Regions from separate parts of the Pectobacterium carotovorum genome, predicted to be linked through region 1. Evidence: riboswitches for the same ligand, from Rfam matches in the RefSeq annotation. Region 1 holds a riboswitch; each other region holds the start of a gene.

Region 1 (6,309 bases):
CATGCTGCAAGCCGAGCGCTGTGAGATTCACGGGCCAGATTTTCACTGGGAAGGCGATACGCTGGTCATCGCGGTGGGGAACGGTCGTCAGGCTGGCGGCGGACAGGAACTTTGCCCAGAAGCGCTGATTAACGATGGGCTACTGGAACTGAGCGTGCTGTCGGCAAAAGAGCTGCTTCCCAATATGCTTCAGGCCTGGTTTACCGGCAGCGAAAACCAGAACATGATTTCCGCTACCCTACCCTGGCTGGAGATTACCGCGCCAGACGATATGACGTTTAATCTGGATGGCGAGCCGCTCACCGCTAAACGCTTCCGCATCGAGGTGCTTCCCGCAGCGATTCACTGCCGGCTACCGCCCCAGTGCTCGCTTTTGGAATAGCAGTGCGTTTCGACTATGCCTGTTTCTCCTATTCCCGTTTCAGGCGATTACTGTTTGCCAGGTACAGCGTCACGACCAGCAGCAGAATCGCCGCGGAATAAATCAGCGTATCCGATGGGCTTTTGTGATCAACAATAATCAGGCGAATGATGGCCGTAATGCCGATGTAGATAAAATAGCGCAGCGGGAAGTGATAGCCGGACTGGAAATACTTCACGATCAGCGCAATGAACTCAAAATACAGGAAATAAATCACAATGCCTTCTATCAGCTGATAGGAGGAATCTTTCTCGTTGGAGATCAACAGCACCTTCGCCAGATGGAACGTTTCCTTGACTAAAAAAATCACCAGAATAGTCGCCAGCACCAGCAGGCCGATATTGAGTATCGTCTGAAGCGCCTTGGCAGCCATCGCGCTGCGAGCAGAACCTGCCATATGTTATCCCCACACCCTATTTCACATTAACACCAAGAATTCACAGCAAAGTAACCGGATGCCCCCACACTGTCACGCCGAAATGCGCTTAATTTATCCCGTCATACTTCAAGTTGCATGTGTGTTGGCTTTCCTCGCTCACCCCAGTCACTTACTTATGTAAGCTCCTGGGGATTCGCTGTGTCGCCGCCTTCCTGCAACTCGAATTATTTAGGGCACAGTTTGAAATTACTGGCAAAGATGTCACGCAAAGTACAAGTCAATTTACTTATGGCTTTACCACCAGCGATGGAAATGGTGAACGGGGCCGATGCCGTGCCCGACCTCCAGCGTGTCGGCCTGTTGTAATGCCTGCTGTAAGTAGTCCTTCGCGGCGTAGACCGTCTCACTCCAGCTATCGTGGCGCGGTCGCAGCGCCGCCAGTGCAGCAGATAACGTGCAGCCGGTGCCGTGCGTATGACGGGTATTCACGCGCGGGGAGCTAAAGCGCTGCGGTTCAGCCTGTCGACTGAACAGCCAATCCGGACTTTCCGCTTCGCTGAGGTGACCACCTTTCATCAATACCGCCTGACAGCCCATCGCCAGCAGCGCTTCCCCCTGCTCACGCATTTCCCGTTCGTTGGTGGCCGGTGACGTATTCAGCAGCGCCGCAGCCTCGGGCAAGTTGGGCGTAATCAGGGACACCAGCGGCAGCAGTTCACGACGGATCGATTCCACCGCCTCCGGAGCAAGTAGCGGATCGCCACTTTTCGCCAGCATCACGGTGTCCAGCACCACAAAAGGCACCGCGTAGTGGCGCAGGCGCTCGGCAACCGCGTCAACAATATCGGTCTGCGCCAGCATCCCAATCTTGGCGCTGTCGATACGCACATCGCTCAATACGGAATCCAGTTGCGCCGCGACAAAATCCGGTTCAATCCGGTAAACGGACTGCACGCCGCGCGTATTTTGCGCCACCAGCGCGGTAATGACCGAGGTGCCGTAAGCGCCCAGCGCAGAAAAGGCTTTTAAATCCGCCTGAATACCCGCACCGCCGCTCGGATCGGTGCCCGCAATCGTCAACGCATTGATACGCTTCATGCCAGATCCTCCGCGCGCAGGGTATAGAGTCGATCGAGAAAGTTGGGTATAAAACTGCCTGTGCCTTGCGACACCGAAGCCGCCTGCTGCCCTGACAGCGACATGACATAGCACGCTGCCGCCACGTGCGATAAACGATCCCCCTCTAAAGAACAGAAACCCGCGACCACCGCCGACAGCGCACAGCCCGTACCGACCACGCGCGTCATCATGCTATCGCCACCAGTCACTGCAATATCACGTACGCCGTCCGTGACATAATCCACCACGCCCGTCACCGCAACAATCGTCCCAACCTGCCGCGCCAGTTCGCGTGCAGCAGGAAGCGCTGCCAGCGAGTCATCGGCGCTATCCACGCCTCTCCCCTGTGCGGCTAAGCCCGCCAACGCCATAATTTCAGACGCATTGCCGCGAATCGCCGCCGGCTTCCACGCCAGCAGTTCACGACAGAATTCACTCCGAAAGCGCAAACCACCGACCGCAACCGGATCGAGCACCCACGGCGTCCCCACCTGATGTGCGCGGTTTACCGCCGCTCGCATCGCCTCGGCGCGCGAGCGCTCCAGCGTCCCGACATTAATCAGCAGCGCATCGGCTACCGCGCTGAACTGCGCAGCTTCTTCGGGATCGACCACCATCGCAGGCGACGCATTCAGCGCCAGCAGCACGTTAGCAGTAAAAGATTGCACCACATCGTTGGTCAAACAGTGCACCAGCGGCGAGGCGGAACGGAATTGGGTCAGTGAGGTTGCTGCCTGAGCGGCAAAAAAGTCGGCGGGTCGCGTGTTCATAAGTCTCCCAACCGGCGTGGAAGAAGGCGGCAACCGGTGGGCATACCGTGACTTCCCTACGCTGGCATTATCCAGATCAGGTGGTACGGGTATTTCTCAGCCTTCACAAAGAAGGGCACCCCGAGTCATGTAGATTGTTTCTCTTTAATTTTTGCCAGATTAGGGGAAGTGGCTTGATGATGCAAGCTCGCCTCTATCTCAGGCTATCAGTTCTTCGCACTGTATCCATTAGCACACCAAAGAAACGAAAAAAGAAGCCATTTAGCTTCCTTTGTATTATCCACATCCACCAGTCGACGAGTATCCTCTCTCAGCCAAGTTTACTGTGCCACTAAATCAGACTTTCCGATTTATAAATGTGGTCTGCCCAACAGCCACAAAACTACAACACTTGTTATAATATAGTCATATCCAAATGGTAGCTAACATCGAGTATTGTATATCTAAAATAACACATTAATATTTACAACCATTAAAAACAAAATGAATGATATTATTTTATTGGGATTTCAAAATAAAAAAGCGGTCAAAATCGAAAGTCTTGCATTACTTCACATCGATTAACAAAAGCATCCAGATATCACTTTAAAAATCAACATCGACATTAATATCATATAAAAATGCTCACTGATATTTATTTCACACTCCACCCCAAAAATCAAAATGAATAAATAATTTTAAAAACCTCCACATGGAACATAAAAACAAAATCATCATGCATATTTTTTATAATCGTACACACAGAGTAAACGTCTATAATCAGTCCCTTTTTTATCTGGCATTGAGCGTAAAACCATCTCTACTTCATCAAGTTCAATCATATCATTCCACGCAGACCATATAATGGCATTGATTTTATTTGTACGTGTAATCGATTCATCGAAATATATCTTACTTAAGCTATCATGCTCAGTCTGAACAGAAACCGATAGGCCAACAAGGTACTCGTCAATTTTTCTTATTTGCTGGGATTTAAGAATTTCACATTTATCAAGTTCAGCAAAAATGAGGCAAAAGCCATAGATCGGAAACCATTGTGTGGACGCTATATTAATTTTATCAATGAGCCTCAACAATTGATGGTTGGATTCATCAATAATATCAAAGTAATCCGTCATAAAATTCGATGAATTTTTGTGTTCATATTTTATAGAGTTACTTGAACCAATAACTAATATTTTATCACTATTATTGAGAGAATCTATGTCTTCAGTAATATTTACTTTGATACTTGTACCATCATCATGCACACCAGAGTATATATCCTTAACAATACTTTGAACCTTTCGTATATCCATCGCAGACACAGGTAAATTCAGATTTGATAAAGAACGATAAATCTCAATAAAATCATCCGTTTTTATCTTATTTATTCTGATTGTCGAAAAACCTTCCAAGTCAATATCATGTTCACTTATATCATGAGAATCAGAATCTTTTTCAAACTCAACCAAAAGAAAATTATTTCTAATTTTTTGAGCGGCTAAAGAGTTAGGCTCTACATAGGTGAAAATGGTTTTAAGTAAACTCTTAATATTATCATCACCAATCCCGTAACCCATAAATATAATCGGATTATGGATGAATATTGAGAGCAACTGAGCACGAATTAACTCATATTTATTATCAAAGTGAGAATAATCGTCTTCAGTAATAATGACCTTAGAAGGATCTTTATTACAACCATGTATTTTATATACTGAGCCATAGGGATTACTTAATAATATATCATTCCCTACTAACGGTTCAAAACTGAATACATCCTCTACAAGACAATCATAATTAGTAGTTATAACGGAACCTATATTTTTTCTAATTTTCTTTAACTCTGCTAATTCCTCCCGTTTTTCATCTCTATAATTCAACTCCCCAACCAACCTTGAGATATAAATTTTAAATCGACTAAGATTATTTTCATGTTCCATCTCAGCATAAAAAAAATCATTTATTTCTTTGAATTTACCATTACGATCTTCGCCAAGAGCTTGATTGAAAGCCTTTTCTAATTTTGTAGCAATTAGAGCATAATTATATTTACCATCAACTTGGCATTCAGCTTTAATATCTAAGTAAAACTCATTATTCCCTTTCAGTTCAAAAGCTATATGCTTTAACAATCCATCCCAAGTATGTGAATTGTTAAGATACCTCAAACTGACGCCTGCCCCTATAAAAAGAACAGGATGGTTACGATACTGACCTATAAACTCCCGAATATTCATGTCATCCCCCCGACAGGTAAGTCATAACATTCTATCTTTACTGTAAGGTAAATCAATCATATAGAGTCATAATAGTTATATCTGGCTCAGTCAGTACTCTTAGTTAGTCGCCACGGATAGCCCATGCACTTCTGAGTCATTGATAATATTGATGTTCATATTCCGCCAGTGACATAATGTTCACTCGAGCCATACTGGCACATACTCTTATAAAAATTTCGGTGTAATCAAAAATATCGCTGTGAACTTCTTCACGCGTTCCGTAGATCTGTTTCGTTATCCACTTACACTTTAGCAGTAGAAAGCCTTTACTTATTCACCCTTCATCAACCGCCAGACCTGGTTTACTACACACTGTTGTCCGATGTCACTCGGATCGAGATAGACCTTACAGTAGCAATAACGCAAGCTGACTGGTGCCATTGTGAATGCGGCAGTTGAGGCTCCCACTCGGCTGGATCAAGCACTCGGTAAAGCAAGCCATCGCCCTCCGACACAAAATGAAAAACCACAGGCACGTTGTGACATAGAGAAAAATGCCATAACCCTTTAGACTGGTTAATCAAACCCATACTGAGGAGATTGTGATGACGATGATAAAGAGTTATGCCGCACCGGAAGCGGGCGCAGCGCTGGAGTTGTATGAGTTTGATGCAGGTGAGCTGCAGGCGGAAGACGTTGAAGTTGTGGTTGATTACTGCGGCGTGTGCCATTCCGATCTCTCGATGATCGATAACGAATGGGGCATATCGAGCTATCCGCTGGTTGCTGGGCATGAAGTGATTGGCCGTGTGCACGCGCTGGGCGACGCGGCGAAGAACAAAGGATTAAAGATTGGTCAACGTGTCGGCATTGGCTGGACGGCACGCAGCTGTGGGCACTGCGATGCCTGTATCAGCGGCAGCCAAACCAACTGTCAGCAAGGCAGCGTGCCGACGATCCTGAATAAAGGCGGTTTTGCCGATAAGATCCGAGCGAACTGGCAGTGGGCTATCCCACTTCCTGATTCCATTGATATCGAATCTGCGGGTCCGTTGCTGTGCGGCGGCATCACCGTGTTCAAACCGCTGTTAATGCATCATGTCACCGCGACCAGCCGCGTCGGCGTGATCGGCATCGGCGGCCTGGGACATATCGCGATTAAGCTCCTGCACGCGATGGGCTGTGAAGTCACGGCGTTCAGCTCGAACCCAGCCAAAGAGCAAGAAGTGCTGGCGATGGGTGCCGATAAGGTCGTCAACAGCCGCGATCCGCAGGCGCTGACCGCACTGGCAGGCCAGTTCGATCTCATCATCAACACCGTGAGCGTCGATCTGGAATGGCAGCCCTACTTCAACGCGCTCGCCTATAACGGGAAGTTCCATACCGTCGGCGCGGTGATGAAGCCATTCAGCGTAC
Region 2 (6,309 bases), on a different contig from region 1:
ACTTTTTATCATGAACACCCTGAATACCGGATATTAAGCGAGATCATGCGCACGCTGCTGGCACAGCACGGCGTCACACTGCGTGTCCAGACGGTCAGCTACGAAGACTGGTATCAGGGTAACGCCGAGAGCGATATCTGGTTTAGCAGCGTGAACTGCTATTTGCCGCTCGAATTCTCTCTGTTCGCGATGCTCTACGAACTCCCACTGGTGCAGCACTGTCTGGATGACGATCTGCACGCGGATGCACAGCAGTGGCGTAATCATTCGCTGCCGATGGCGGAATGGTGTGAAAAGTTGATTGCCAGCGGTCAACTGCACCCTCTGCTGCACCACTGGCTGCAACTTCAGGGGCAGCGCAGTATGCGCGGCGTCAGGATGAATATGCTGGGCTGGTTTGATTTTAAATCCGCCTGGTTTGCACCGCCGGAACGCTGACTGTCTCTGAAAAAGTGCGGGGCCAAGTGAATCGCGCCGCACTCTTCTGTCTATTTTTGCACATGCATCCGTAAAAAATGCTCGACATCAACCGTCTCGTAACCGGTACGTTCATTGAACGTACCGGATTTGTCCCACCACATTCCCTCTCCCAAAGCAAACGCTGCCCGATAGCGCGCCATTACGTCATCTGGAGCAACCTTCAAATCCGTACGCAGTTTGTCCAGAGTCCACACGTCCTTCTTAAACACTTTCCCCGTCACACGTTCAACGACATCGGCAAGTTGCCCGTATGAGATCGTGTCACCTGCCACGTAGACAACCTCATTAGCCAATCGGGGTTCAGCCAGCAAAATTTCCGTAGTGAGCCAGCCAATGTCCTCGGGGATCGTCACTGTCACTTTGGTATCCCAACTTCCCAAGGCGTGAAGGGTTTCACGTTCCAGATCCACCACGTCAAAAGCAGGCTCAAACAGGAAGCTCGTGAACATGCCGGTCGAAACGATCACCCATTCGGTACTCAGTTGGCTGCGTAGCAGCTGCCTTACGTCGTACTGTTCATCGAAAACCGGATGGCCACTGTTCCGACCAACGACATCGTAGTCAACACCGAACTGCCAAGGGAAATAGCGCGCAACGTTAGCAGCCAACACCGCTCTGGTTATTTTCAACTGAGTGCCCGGCCCTGCCACAAATCCCGAACAATTCAATACCGTCTTATAATTCCTGAAAAGCTCTGTCAGGGCGTGTTCATCAGAAACCAGGTCGAATCCCACAACGTCAATCCCTAGCGCACGGAGTTCGGTCAGTCTTGCCCTATCATGCACCGATGGATCGTTAATTGTGTCTGGCGAGACGAGTGCCGTAACCGACAACTGCGAGGCTCGGGCACGCGGTGCGAGAGCACGCAATACCGCCATACCAAGCTGTCCTGCGCCAAGCACAAGAATATCTTTCAACTCTGTTCCGCTGTCATTCATCTCTTAATTCCTTAAAAATTTCAAATTATCTCTATCAAAGGGAGTGGTAAGCATCCCCGCGCATGTCGTGTTTCAACCTGTCTCTGTTTTTTCCACACAGTTTGAAACGTGGGAAAATCCGAATAACGGGTGTTATGTTATACAAAAATGCGCGCATGATAAGATTCAGCCACATCACTTAATAATTTGATTTTTTCAAACAATTAAGTGATATGGTCGCCTTATCAACGAGCACAACGTTTCATCGCAAAATAGGAAGACATCATCGAATGGATCGATTTCAAGCTATGGAAATATTCATCCGTGTAGTCGATGCGGGTAGTTTCAAAAAAGCGGCAGAAACAATGCATGTTCTGCCATCCACCGTCACGCGCAGTATCAAGGAACTTGAATCACACCTTGGGGCGCGGCTGCTCAACCGCACGACGCGAGCACTCAGTATTACGGATGTTGGCCTGCGCTATTACGACAGTTGCAAAGCGATCTTGCGTGACGTGTACGAAGTGGAAAACATGACGGCACAGCAAAAGGAAGAAGTGCATGGGACGATCAGAATCGGGGCGACGCCTTCTCTGGTCAAAAACTTCCTTATTCCAGCACTGTCCGGCTTCTGTGAGCGCTATCCGGGAATAAAGTTGGACTTCCAGTTGGGTGATGCCACGGTGGATATCGTTCAGAATGGTATCGATTGCGTCATTAGAACCGGAGAACCACCGTTATCGCGCTTGGTCGCACGCCACCTCGGTACGTTCCATTGGTATATTTGCGCGTCTCCACGCTATCTTGAACAGCATGGACACCCAACAACGTTAGCGTCGCTCAACAAGCACGCCGCAGTAGGATATATCCACAGCCGGACAGGTCGTTCAACTCGCTGGGATTTTCACGATGGAACGCGCACCGTAGCGATTCCAATAGCAGCACAGATCAGCGTAAATGACACCGATGCCTATGTTACCGCGGGTGTAGCCGGTCTGGGGCTAATACGCATTGCCAGCTATATGGTGCGCCAGCAACTTGCTGATGGACATCTTGTCAGGCTACTTCCTGATATCGATGCCCCGCTTGAACCTATTTTCATTCTCTACCCACAAAGCCGCCACCTCTCGCCCGCGATCCGCGCCTTTATCGACTGGTGTACAGCGCTAATCGAACAAGAGTCAGCAAAATGGTGAATGACCACAAATAGGACACAAAAGCCGTCACGTTAAGCGAAATTGTGAGCGTATTGCTGTCACACCGCAGTATCTGAACGAGCATATAGGGCTAGTTTGATTTTAAATCCGCCTGGTTTGCACCGCCGGAACGCCGAGAGCCTTTCGCTGCGCGGCTTAACCCTTTACAATGTGCCGTTCTCAACGGGGTGCGGAAGATTTTTTCGCTGAGAAGATACCCGTCGAACCTGATCCGGTTAATACCGGCGAAGGGATTTGAGAGTGCTGCTCATTGCTGCCTCAAAGTCCTTTGCCACCCTATGATTCTCAGGAGTGCAAAGTGTTAAATCAATTACTACCGCGTTCAGCCACCGTGCTGAAAACCAGCCTGTCTTGCCTGCTACTGCTCTCAGCTTCGGCTTTCGCCAAACCTGCGTTGACCGTTTATACCTATGACTCATTCGCTTCCGAGTGGGGTCCGGGCCCTGTCATCAAGACCGCGTTTGAAAAAGAGTGCGAGTGCGAGCTGAACTTCGTCGCGCTGGAAGATGGTGCCTCGCTGCTGAACCGTCTGCGTATGGAAGGCAAGAACAGCAAAGCGGATATCATTCTGGGGCTGGACAACAACCTGTTGCAGGCGGCGGAACAAACCGGCCTGTTTGCACCGCACAATCAGGACACTCGTGCCGTCACAGTGCCGGGCGGCTGGAGCAATAAGACGTTCGTTCCTTATGACTACGGCTATTTCGCTTTTGTGTATAACAAAAACACGCTGAAGAACCCGCCGAAAAGCCTGCATGAGCTGGTGGACAGCAACGAACCGTGGAAAGTGATCTATCAGGATCCGCGCACCAGCACCCCGGGACTGGGTCTGCTGCTGTGGATGCAGAAAGTGTACGGCGATGATGCGCCGCAAGCCTGGCAGAAGCTGGCGAAGAAAACCGTTACCGTCACCAAAGGCTGGAGCGAAGCCTACGGTCTGTTCCTGAAAGGGGAAGCGGATCTGGTGCTGAGCTACACCACGTCGCCGGCCTACCACATCATTGAAGAGAAGAAAGACAACTACGCGGCAGCGACCTTCAGCGAAGGGCACTACCTGCAAATTGAAGTCGCCGGGCAGTTAGCTTCCAGCAAAAATCCCGAGCTGGCAAAACGTTTTATGCAGTTCATCCTGAGCCCAACCTTCCAGCAGGCGATCCCTACCACGAACTGGATGTACCCGGCGGTTAAAACTGACCTGCCTGCGGGCTTCGCAACGCTCGCGGTGCCGGAAAAAGCCATGCAGTTCAGCGCGCAGGAAGTCGCTGACCAAAGGACGCAGTGGATTCAGGCATGGCAACGCGCCGTCAGCCACTGATCGGCGGACGTCTGTGGCCGGGGCTACTGGCCACAACGCTGTTAATCTCCGTTGCCGCACTGGCTTTCGGTGCCTTGTGGCTACAGGCCCCCGAAAGCCAGTGGCGCACGCTATGGCATGACAGCTACCTCTGGCATGTCATTCGGTTTACCTTCTGGCAGGCCTTTCTCTCTGCGCTGTTTTCTACCATTCCGGCCATTTTTCTCGCCAGAGCGCTGTATCGACGACGCTTTCCCGGCTACCGCTGGCTGCTGCGCCTCTGCGCGATGACGCTGGTGCTGCCTGTACTGGTAGCCGTTTTTGGCCTGCTCAGCGTTTACGGTCGCCAGGGCTGGCTAGCCTCCGCGCTGGGCTGGTTTGGCCTGAAATACACGTTTTCACCCTATGGATTGCAGGGCATCCTGCTGGCGCATGTCTTCTTCAATCTGCCGCTGGCAACCCGATTGCTGTTGCAGTCGCTGGAGGGGATTGCTACCGAGCAACGCCAACTGGCTGCAAATCTGGGCATGAACAGCTGGCAACATTTCCGCCTGCTGGAATGGCCCGCCCTGCGCCGACAAATTTTACCCACTGGCGCGCTGATTTTTATGCTCTGCTTTGCCAGCTTCGCCACAGTGCTTTCGCTGGGCGGCGGCCCGCAGGCGACGACGATTGAGTTGGCTATCTATCAGGCATTAAGCTTTGATTACGATCCGGCGCGCGCAGCGCTGCTGGCGTTAATTCAGATGGTTTGCTGCCTTGGTTTGGTGCTGCTGAGCCAGCGGCTGGGGCGCATTCTGCCCGTCGGCAGCACACAGCAACTGGCCTGGCGCAACCCGCAGGATAGCGTATTAAGCCGCCTCACCGATGGTCTGTTGATTAGCGCGCTGTTGCTACTGGTCGTCCCTCCTTTACTGGCCGTGGTGGTGGATGGCGTGAACCGCTCTCTGGTTACCGTGCTACAACAGCCTGTGCTCTGGCAAACGCTGTTTACCTCGCTGCGCATTGCCTTAGGTGCTGGGCTTCTGTGTCTGGTGCTGACCATGATGCTGCTCTGGAGCAGCCGCGAGCTCAAGCTACGTCAGAAGCCGCTCTATGGGCAGTTGATGAACCTGAGCGGTATGCTCATCCTTGCCATGCCCGGCATTGTGCTGGCAACCGGCTTTTTCCTGCTGCTGAATAACAGCATCGGGCTACCGCAATCCCCCTATGCGCTGGTGGTGTTCACCAATGCACTGATGGCGATTCCATACGCGATCAAAGTGCTGGAAAACCCAATGCTGGACGTTGCCGAGCGTTACAACCGACTCTGCACCTCGCTGGACATTCGCGGCTGGCAGCGGCTGAGGCTGATCGAGCTTGCCGCGCTGAAGCAGCCGTTAGCGCAGGCGCTGGCCTTTGCCTGCGTGCTGTCGATCGGTGATTTTGGCGTTATCGCGCTGTTCGGCAATGAGCAGTTCCGCACGCTGCCGTTCTACCTGTACCAGCAAATTGGTTCCTATCGCAGCGCCGACGGTGCGGTCACAGCACTGCTGTTGATGCTGCTGTGTTTTATGTTATTTACCCTGATTGAGAAACTGGCAGGCCGTCATGATCGCGCTTGAGAAATTGACCTACTTTTATCAGCACTTGCCCATGCGTTTTGATTTTCACGTCAAACCGGGCGAACGCATCGCCATCCTCGGCCCCAGCGGCGCAGGGAAAAGTACGCTGCTGAATCTGATTGCCGGTTTCCTGATGGCTGACAGCGGCGAATTACGGCTTAACGGTGAGCCTCACCGCGAGACGCCTCCCGCCAAGCGGCCGGTCTCGATTCTGTTTCAGGAAAATAACCTGTTTCCTCACCTGACCATTGGGCAGAACATCGCACTGGGGCTCCATCCCGGCCTGCGTCTCAGTGCTACACAGCGTGAAACGCTACGGCAGATCGCCGATCAGGTCGGTCTGGCGGATCTTCTGGATCGTCTGCCGTCGCAGGTTTCCGGCGGGCAGCGCCAGCGCGCAGCATTGGCACGCTGTCTGGTACGTCACCAGCCCATACTGCTGCTGGATGAACCCTTCTCAGCCCTTGATCCGGCGCTGCGTCAGGAAATGCTCGATCTGGTTGAAAGCGTGTGTCAGGAGCGTGAGTTCACGCTGCTGATGGTGTCCCACAATCTGGATGATGCCATGCGGATCGCAAAACGTACGGTGCTGATCGTGGACGGACAGATTTATTATGACGGGCCGACTCAGGCGCTACAGGATGGCAGCGCAGAGGCAGCCGCCATCCTGGGAATTTCACGCCCGTCCTCGGATTGAAGCGTTAAGGCAAAGCCTGATAGCGCAGGTTGCTGAACGTCACGTCTCCCTCGCCCGACGCATACAAGGCAGGCCGCAAACTGAGGAAGTCATACGCAAC
Region 3 (6,309 bases), on a different contig from region 1:
TACATACGTTCACAAAGACATGCCATGAAAGTGACATGTTGCCAGCTTGCCAATTTTTCCAGACGTAAATGAATGGGGTTACGTAACATTTTTATGCTCATTAACAGCGACGGACGGCAGTGTACCTGAAATCACAGTGACGCCCTATGCCTGAATTCCTAAAGTTTTACGACAATACGTTAGCGGCTTGCTGCCGTTGCCAACGCACAAATGCGGGACGATTCGATGCAACAGCATCAGCCCAGCGGGTCGGCTCCGGTAAACGGTAGCCGCGCATGCAACGTTGCACCCAGTGTAATGCACTGTCCTGACCCACTCGATGCCCCGTCGCCACAAACAGCGGATTACAGCGCGCTTTGCTACGCCATACCCAGCCAATCTGTTCGCCTTTATCCAGTAACGGCTGCTGACTGCCGACGCTCTCCGCCAACGGTTCAAATCGGCCACACAGCCGACTTTTTGCCACGCCAATCGTCGGAACATCAACCAGCAGGCCAAAATGGCTGGCAACGCCGAGGCGTCGAGGGTGAGAAATCCCATGCCCATCGACAAACAGCAGATCGGGTTTCTGTTCAAGCAATGCCCACGCGGCAAGCAGCCCAGGGCATTCGCGAAATGAAAGAAAACCGGGGATATAGGGCATCGTCGTGCTGATACGCGCAATCTTGTATTCTACCAGTTCCAACGAAGGATAGCGCATTACCGCAATCGCAGCGCGAGTGACCGAGCCTTCTTGCTCAAAGCCAACATCTGCACCCGCGATAAACGCGGGCTGCTCAAAAGGTAAATCGTCGTGCCGAATCACATCAGAAGCGCGGGCCAGTTGCTCAGCCCGCAGCTGTTGTGTATCAATCACATCACCTCCTGTGAATCATGCGTGATAAGGGCGAGACAACCGATGGACAGCCTCAACAAACACGCCGGCATGCTCCGGCGGCACGTCCTGATGAATGCCATGCCCCAGATTGAAAACATGCCCGTTGCCTTGTCCAAACTCTGCGAGGATCGACGCCACTTCCTGCTCGATCCGTGCCGGATCGGCATACAACATCGACGGATCCATATTTCCCTGTAGCGCCACTTTATCGCCCACGCGGCGGCGAGCGTCGGCAATATCGCTCGTCCAGTCCAGACCCAGCGCGTCGCAGCCCGTCTCTGCCATTGCCTCCAGCCACTGGCCTCCACCTTTGGTAAAGAGTGTCACTGGCACACGGCGGCCTTCGTTTTCACGCAGTAAACCATCAACAATCTTATGCATGTACCGCAGGGAGAATTCTTTGTAGTCACGTCCGCTCAGCGCGCCGCCCCAGGTATCGAATACCATCACTGCCTGCGCGCCAGCGCGAATTTGCGCGTTGAGATAAAGAATGACGCTATCAGCCAGCTTATCCAGCAGCAGGTGTAACGTTTTAGGCTCAGCGAACATCATTTTCTTGATGACGGTAAATGCTTTGCTGCTACCGCCTTCAACCATATAGGTCGCCAGCGTCCACGGGCTGCCCGAGAAACCGATCAACGGCACTTCACCGGCGAGGTTTTTACGGATCGTCCGCACTGCGTTCATCACATAACCGAGTTCCTGCTCAGGATCGGGAATCGGCAGGTTAACTACATCGGCATGAGACGTGATGGGAGAGTGAAAGCGTGGGCCTTCCCCTGCTTCAAAATAGAGCCCTAAGCCCATGGCGTCAGGAATAGTCAGGATATCGGAGAACAGGATCGCCGCATCCAGCGCATAGCGTCGTAAAGGTTGTAACGTGACTTCGCAAGCCAGTTCTGCGTTTTTACACAGTGACATAAAATCACCCGCCTGCGCGCGCGTTGCCTTATATTCCGGCAAATAACGCCCCGCCTGACGCATCATCCATACCGGGGTGACATCAACGGGTTGGCGCAATAACGCCCGCAAGTAGCGATCGTTTTTCAGATCAGTCATGTTCTTTTCCTTTCAACCTCACGGCGGTTCGACACCGGATAGATGTGATGAAACGGATGCGTTATAAAACGAACGCTTTATAAAACGAATACGCTATGACGCGAGTACGTTGTGTACGCGAGTCATTCATGGCGCAAATAGTACCACGTCAGCCTTCGTTCTCGTGATAAGCGCGACACAACACCACCGTATCCTCGATAAGCCGACGCGCCACAGTGCCCGGCGGGGGCAACTGCGGGAGTTGGTCAAAGCGGAACCAGCCCGCGTCACGCAGCTCTTTCGGGTCGTGCTTGATTTCTCCCCCCGCATACTCAGCCATAAACGCCATCATCAACGAATGCGGGAAGGGCCAGGGCTGCGAACTCACGTAGCGCAGGTTTTTTATCTGGATTTGGCTCTCTTCCATCACCTCGCGCACAACTGTCTGTTCCAGCGTTTCGCCCACTTCCACAAACCCGGCCAGCACGGTGTACATGTTTCCGCGATGCCGGTTGTGCTGCGCCAGCAAGATTTCCTCGCCACGGCGAATCGCGACAATGATGCAGGGCGCAATCTGCGGATAATAACGCTCTTTGCAGTGGTGACATAAGCACGCCAGTTCCGTTTTACTCCGCACCATTTCATGACCGCAGTAACCGCAAAAACGATGAGAACGATAGAACTCAGCCAGCTGTACGCCTCGCCCCGCCAGTTGGAATAAGCCCACGTCCTGATCGAGCAGTTGGCGAACCGATGCCATATCGGAATCCCGGCCCTGACACACCAGCCAGACAGGCTGTTCTTGCCATTCGCCGATTTGGCGAGCCGTTTTCCCCTGCAAAGACCATTTCGTCGCCGTTCCACACGGTAATTCTCCCTGGGGTAGCCAGATTTGTACCGCATCGCTAACCACCCACCAGCCGGTCTCATCACCTTTTAGCGTCTGTTCCATATCTTTTTATTGCTCCACTGCCACTTCACTGGCATTTTACATTCAGAGTGATTACATAAGTTTTATAACTGGGATTTCAGTTATTTCTTACCGTTCACGGAGTCAACAATGCTAAACCAGCTACAAAGTCTGACTGAATACGTTGGTGGCAATAATGCGTTAATCGACCAATGGCTACAAGCGCGTAAGCAGCTTCTGGTGGCTTACTATCATCTGGTTGGCATCAAGCCGAACAAGGAAGCGCTTTCTCTTCTGGATGAAGAAGCATTGGATAATTTTTGCCAGAACCTGGTGGATTACCTTTCTACTGGCCACTTTCATTTATACGAAAAGATGCTGCATGAAGCAGCGACACACAGCGAACAGCTCTTAGCCCTTTCCACTCAGCTCGACCTCGCCCTGCAAAACAACACGCAGCAAATCATGGCGTTTTACGATAACCATCTGGCGACGGCTATCGACCATGATAACTGCCTCGAATTTCAGCAGGCACTTTCCAGCGTCGGTGAAGCTCTGGAAGAGCGTTTTACGTTAGAAGACAACATGATCCGTCTGGTTTACGACAACTAGCGGTCATTTAGCGTTATTTAAGAACATCGCTATACGCTGCACAGGCAAAACCGGCATGCTTTGACATCCGTGTTTTGCCGACATACAGTGTAGGGGTTTTATTGGCCCGTTTAAGAAACGGGCATATCTTGTCGGAGTGCCTAGCGTGCTCGTGTTTTGTTTTACGAAATCAATCGTTTTACGAAACCTATGAGCGCACAGGCTGAGACCGTTAATTCGGGATCCGCGGAACCTGATCGGGTTAATACCTGCGAAGGGAACAAGAGTAATGCACCTCATTGAGCCCAAGGCTGCGTATTCCTACATACCTGCTCTGATGCCCAATACCCTTATTACTCCCTCCGGGCTCCAGACAAGCAATCTTCCCTTTACGTCTTACAGGAACTTGCTATGTCTACAGAACCATTGTCTACAAAACCACAGCTATCTACAGCATCCAAATCGGGTCGCCGCGAGCAGCGTGCCGCTGCCCAGCAATTTATCGATACCTTGCAGGGAACGGCTTTCCCTAATTCCAGCCGTATCTACCTTGCAGGTTCACGCGACGATATTCGCGTGCCAATGCGAGAAATTCAGCTCAGCCCGACGCTACTCGGCGGCGGCAAAGACAATCCTCAATACGAACCCAATGAACCGATCCCGGTTTACGATACGTCAGGGCCTTATGGCGACCCCGTCGCCCAACCCGATGTCCGCGTTGGGTTAGCGAAGCTGCGCGCCAGCTGGATTGCCGAACGTCACGACACCGAAGCGCTATCCGGCGTCAGTTCCGATTTCACCCAGCAGCGTCTGGCAGATGCAGGACTGGATCATCTGCGTTTCGAACACTTGCCACGGCCGCTACGTGCCAAAGCAGGCAAACGCGTCACCCAACTCCACTATGCGCGGCAGGGCATCGTTACCCCAGAAATGGAATTTATCGCCATTCGTGAAAATATGGGGCGCGAGCGCATTCGCACTGACGTGCTGCGCCAGCAGCATCCGGGCCAGAGTTTTGGCGCCCTTCTGCCGGAAAACATCACGCCGGAATTTGTCCGTCAGGAAGTGGCCGCCGGGCGCGCCATTATTCCTTCCAACATCAACCACCCAGAATCAGAACCAATGATTATCGGCCGCAATTTTCTGGTGAAGGTTAACGCCAATATCGGCAATTCCGCCGTGACGTCCTCCATCGAAGAAGAGGTGGAAAAGCTGGTCTGGTCTACCCGTTGGGGCGCGGATACGGTGATGGACCTCTCAACCGGCCGCTATATTCATGAAACCCGCGAGTGGATTCTGCGTAACAGTCCCGTGCCGATCGGAACCGTACCGATCTATCAGGCGCTGGAAAAAGTGAACGGCGTGGCGGAAAATCTGAACTGGGAAATGTTCCGCGACACGCTGCTGGAGCAGGCAGAACAGGGCGTGGACTACTTTACCATCCACGCTGGCGTGTTGTTACGCTATGTGCCGATGACGGCTAAACGCCTGACCGGCATCGTCTCACGCGGCGGTTCCATTATGGCGAAGTGGTGCCTGTCGCATCACAAAGAGAGCTTCCTGTACGAGCACTTCCGCGAAATCTGTGAAATCTGTGCCGCCTATGATGTCGCGCTGTCGCTAGGGGACGGCTTACGCCCCGGCTCCATTCAGGACGCCAACGACGAAGCCCAATTTGCCGAACTGCATACACTGGGCGAGCTGACCAAAATCGCCTGGGAATACGACGTACAGGTGATGATCGAAGGCCCCGGCCACGTTCCGATGCAGATGATCCGCCGCAACATGACCGAAGAGTTGGAGCACTGCCATGAAGCGCCGTTCTATACGCTCGGCCCATTAACCACCGATATCGCACCGGGTTACGATCACTTCACCTCCGGCATCGGCGCCGCCATGATCGGCTGGTTCGGCTGCGCGATGCTCTGTTATGTCACACCGAAAGAACATCTAGGCCTGCCGAACAAAGACGACGTTAAACAGGGGTTAATTACCTACAAGATCGCCGCCCACGCTGCCGATTTGGCAAAAGGTCACCCCGGCGCGCAGATTCGTGATAACGCTATGTCGAAGGCGCGTTTTGAATTCCGCTGGGAAGACCAATTCAATCTGGCGCTCGATCCCCAAACGGCACGCGCCTACCACGATGAAACGCTGCCACAAGAATCCGGTAAAGTCGCTCACTTCTGTTCTATGTGCGGCCCCAAATTCTGCTCGATGAAAATCTCACAGGAAGTACGCGACTACGCCGCGAAACAGGAAGCGGAAGCCAAACCGATCGAAGTGGGTATGGCGCAAATGTCGCAAGAATTCCGCTCGCGCGGCAGCGAGCTTTATCACAGCGCCACCAGCCTGCAAACCGAGGAAAGCAAATGACGGACTCGACGCCTTTTGCCCCAACGGCGCAGCGGCTGGGGCTCTATCCCGTCGTCGATAGCGTGGAGTGGATCGAGCGACTACTCAGCGTCGGGGTAAAAACGATCCAGTTGAGGATCAAAGCTCGGTCAGATGAACAAGCTGAAGCCGATGTGATCCAAGCGATCGCCTTGGGTCGCCGCTATCAGGCGCAGCTTTTCATCAACGACTATTGGAGATTAGCCGTAAAACATCAGGCGTACGGCGTACATCTGGGTCAGGAAGATCTGGATACCGCCGATCTGGCTGCGATTAAACAAGCTGGCCTGCGCTTGGGCATTTCCACACACGACGATCGTGAACTGGCGCGCGCGGTGGCGATAAACCCGTCCTACATCGCACTGGGGCATATTTTCCCTACGCAAACCAAAGAAATGCCATCAGCGCCGCAGGGGCTGGCCGAACTGACGCGACACATAACCGATCTGCAAGGCCGTTTTCCCACCGTTGCGATCGGCGGTATCAGCATCGATAGAGT

The links. Region 1 has a riboswitch for thiamine pyrophosphate ahead of thiM (hydroxyethylthiazole kinase). Riboswitches for the same ligand answer to the same signal wherever they lie in the genome.
Region 2: it holds a riboswitch for thiamine pyrophosphate, as region 1 does, so the genes downstream of both, thiB (thiamine ABC transporter substrate binding subunit) here and thiM (hydroxyethylthiazole kinase) in region 1, are expected to answer to the same signal.
Region 3: it holds a riboswitch for thiamine pyrophosphate, as region 1 does, so the genes downstream of both, thiC (phosphomethylpyrimidine synthase ThiC) here and thiM (hydroxyethylthiazole kinase) in region 1, are expected to answer to the same signal.

The regions. Positions count from the first base shown of each region.
Region 1 covers NZ_JAXAFK010000001.1:2,590,232-2,596,540, forward strand. The annotation lists gene yegS (lipid kinase YegS) at 1-382, shown strand, start outside; gene psiE (phosphate-starvation-inducible protein PsiE) at 411-818, opposite strand; gene thiD (bifunctional hydroxymethylpyrimidine kinase/phosphomethylpyrimidine kinase) at 1,095-1,898, opposite strand; gene thiM (hydroxyethylthiazole kinase) at 1,895-2,689, opposite strand; TPP riboswitch at 2,726-2,822, opposite strand; gene R9X49_RS11625 (SIR2 family protein) at 3,403-4,911, opposite strand; gene ahr (NADPH-dependent aldehyde reductase Ahr) at 5,499-6,309, shown strand, end outside.
Region 2 covers NZ_JAXAFK010000003.1:364,251-370,559, forward strand. The annotation lists gene sgrR (HTH-type transcriptional regulator SgrR) at 1-438, shown strand, start outside; gene R9X49_RS16335 (aromatic alcohol reductase) at 489-1,418, opposite strand; gene R9X49_RS16340 (LysR family transcriptional regulator) at 1,688-2,593, shown strand; TPP riboswitch at 2,768-2,865, shown strand; gene thiB (thiamine ABC transporter substrate binding subunit) at 2,946-3,929, shown strand; gene thiP (thiamine/thiamine pyrophosphate ABC transporter permease ThiP) at 3,905-5,512, shown strand; gene thiQ (thiamine ABC transporter ATP-binding protein ThiQ) at 5,499-6,209, shown strand; gene R9X49_RS16360 (family 43 glycosylhydrolase) at 6,214-6,309, opposite strand, start outside.
Region 3 covers NZ_JAXAFK010000010.1:25,632-31,940, reverse strand. The annotation lists gene R9X49_RS23045 (YjaG family protein) at 1-89, opposite strand, end outside; gene nfi (deoxyribonuclease V) at 167-856, opposite strand; gene hemE (uroporphyrinogen decarboxylase) at 872-1,936, opposite strand; gene nudC (NAD(+) diphosphatase) at 2,085-2,867, opposite strand; gene rsd (sigma D regulator) at 2,976-3,437, shown strand; TPP riboswitch at 3,560-3,713, shown strand; gene thiC (phosphomethylpyrimidine synthase ThiC) at 3,828-5,792, shown strand; gene thiE (thiamine phosphate synthase) at 5,789-6,309, shown strand, end outside.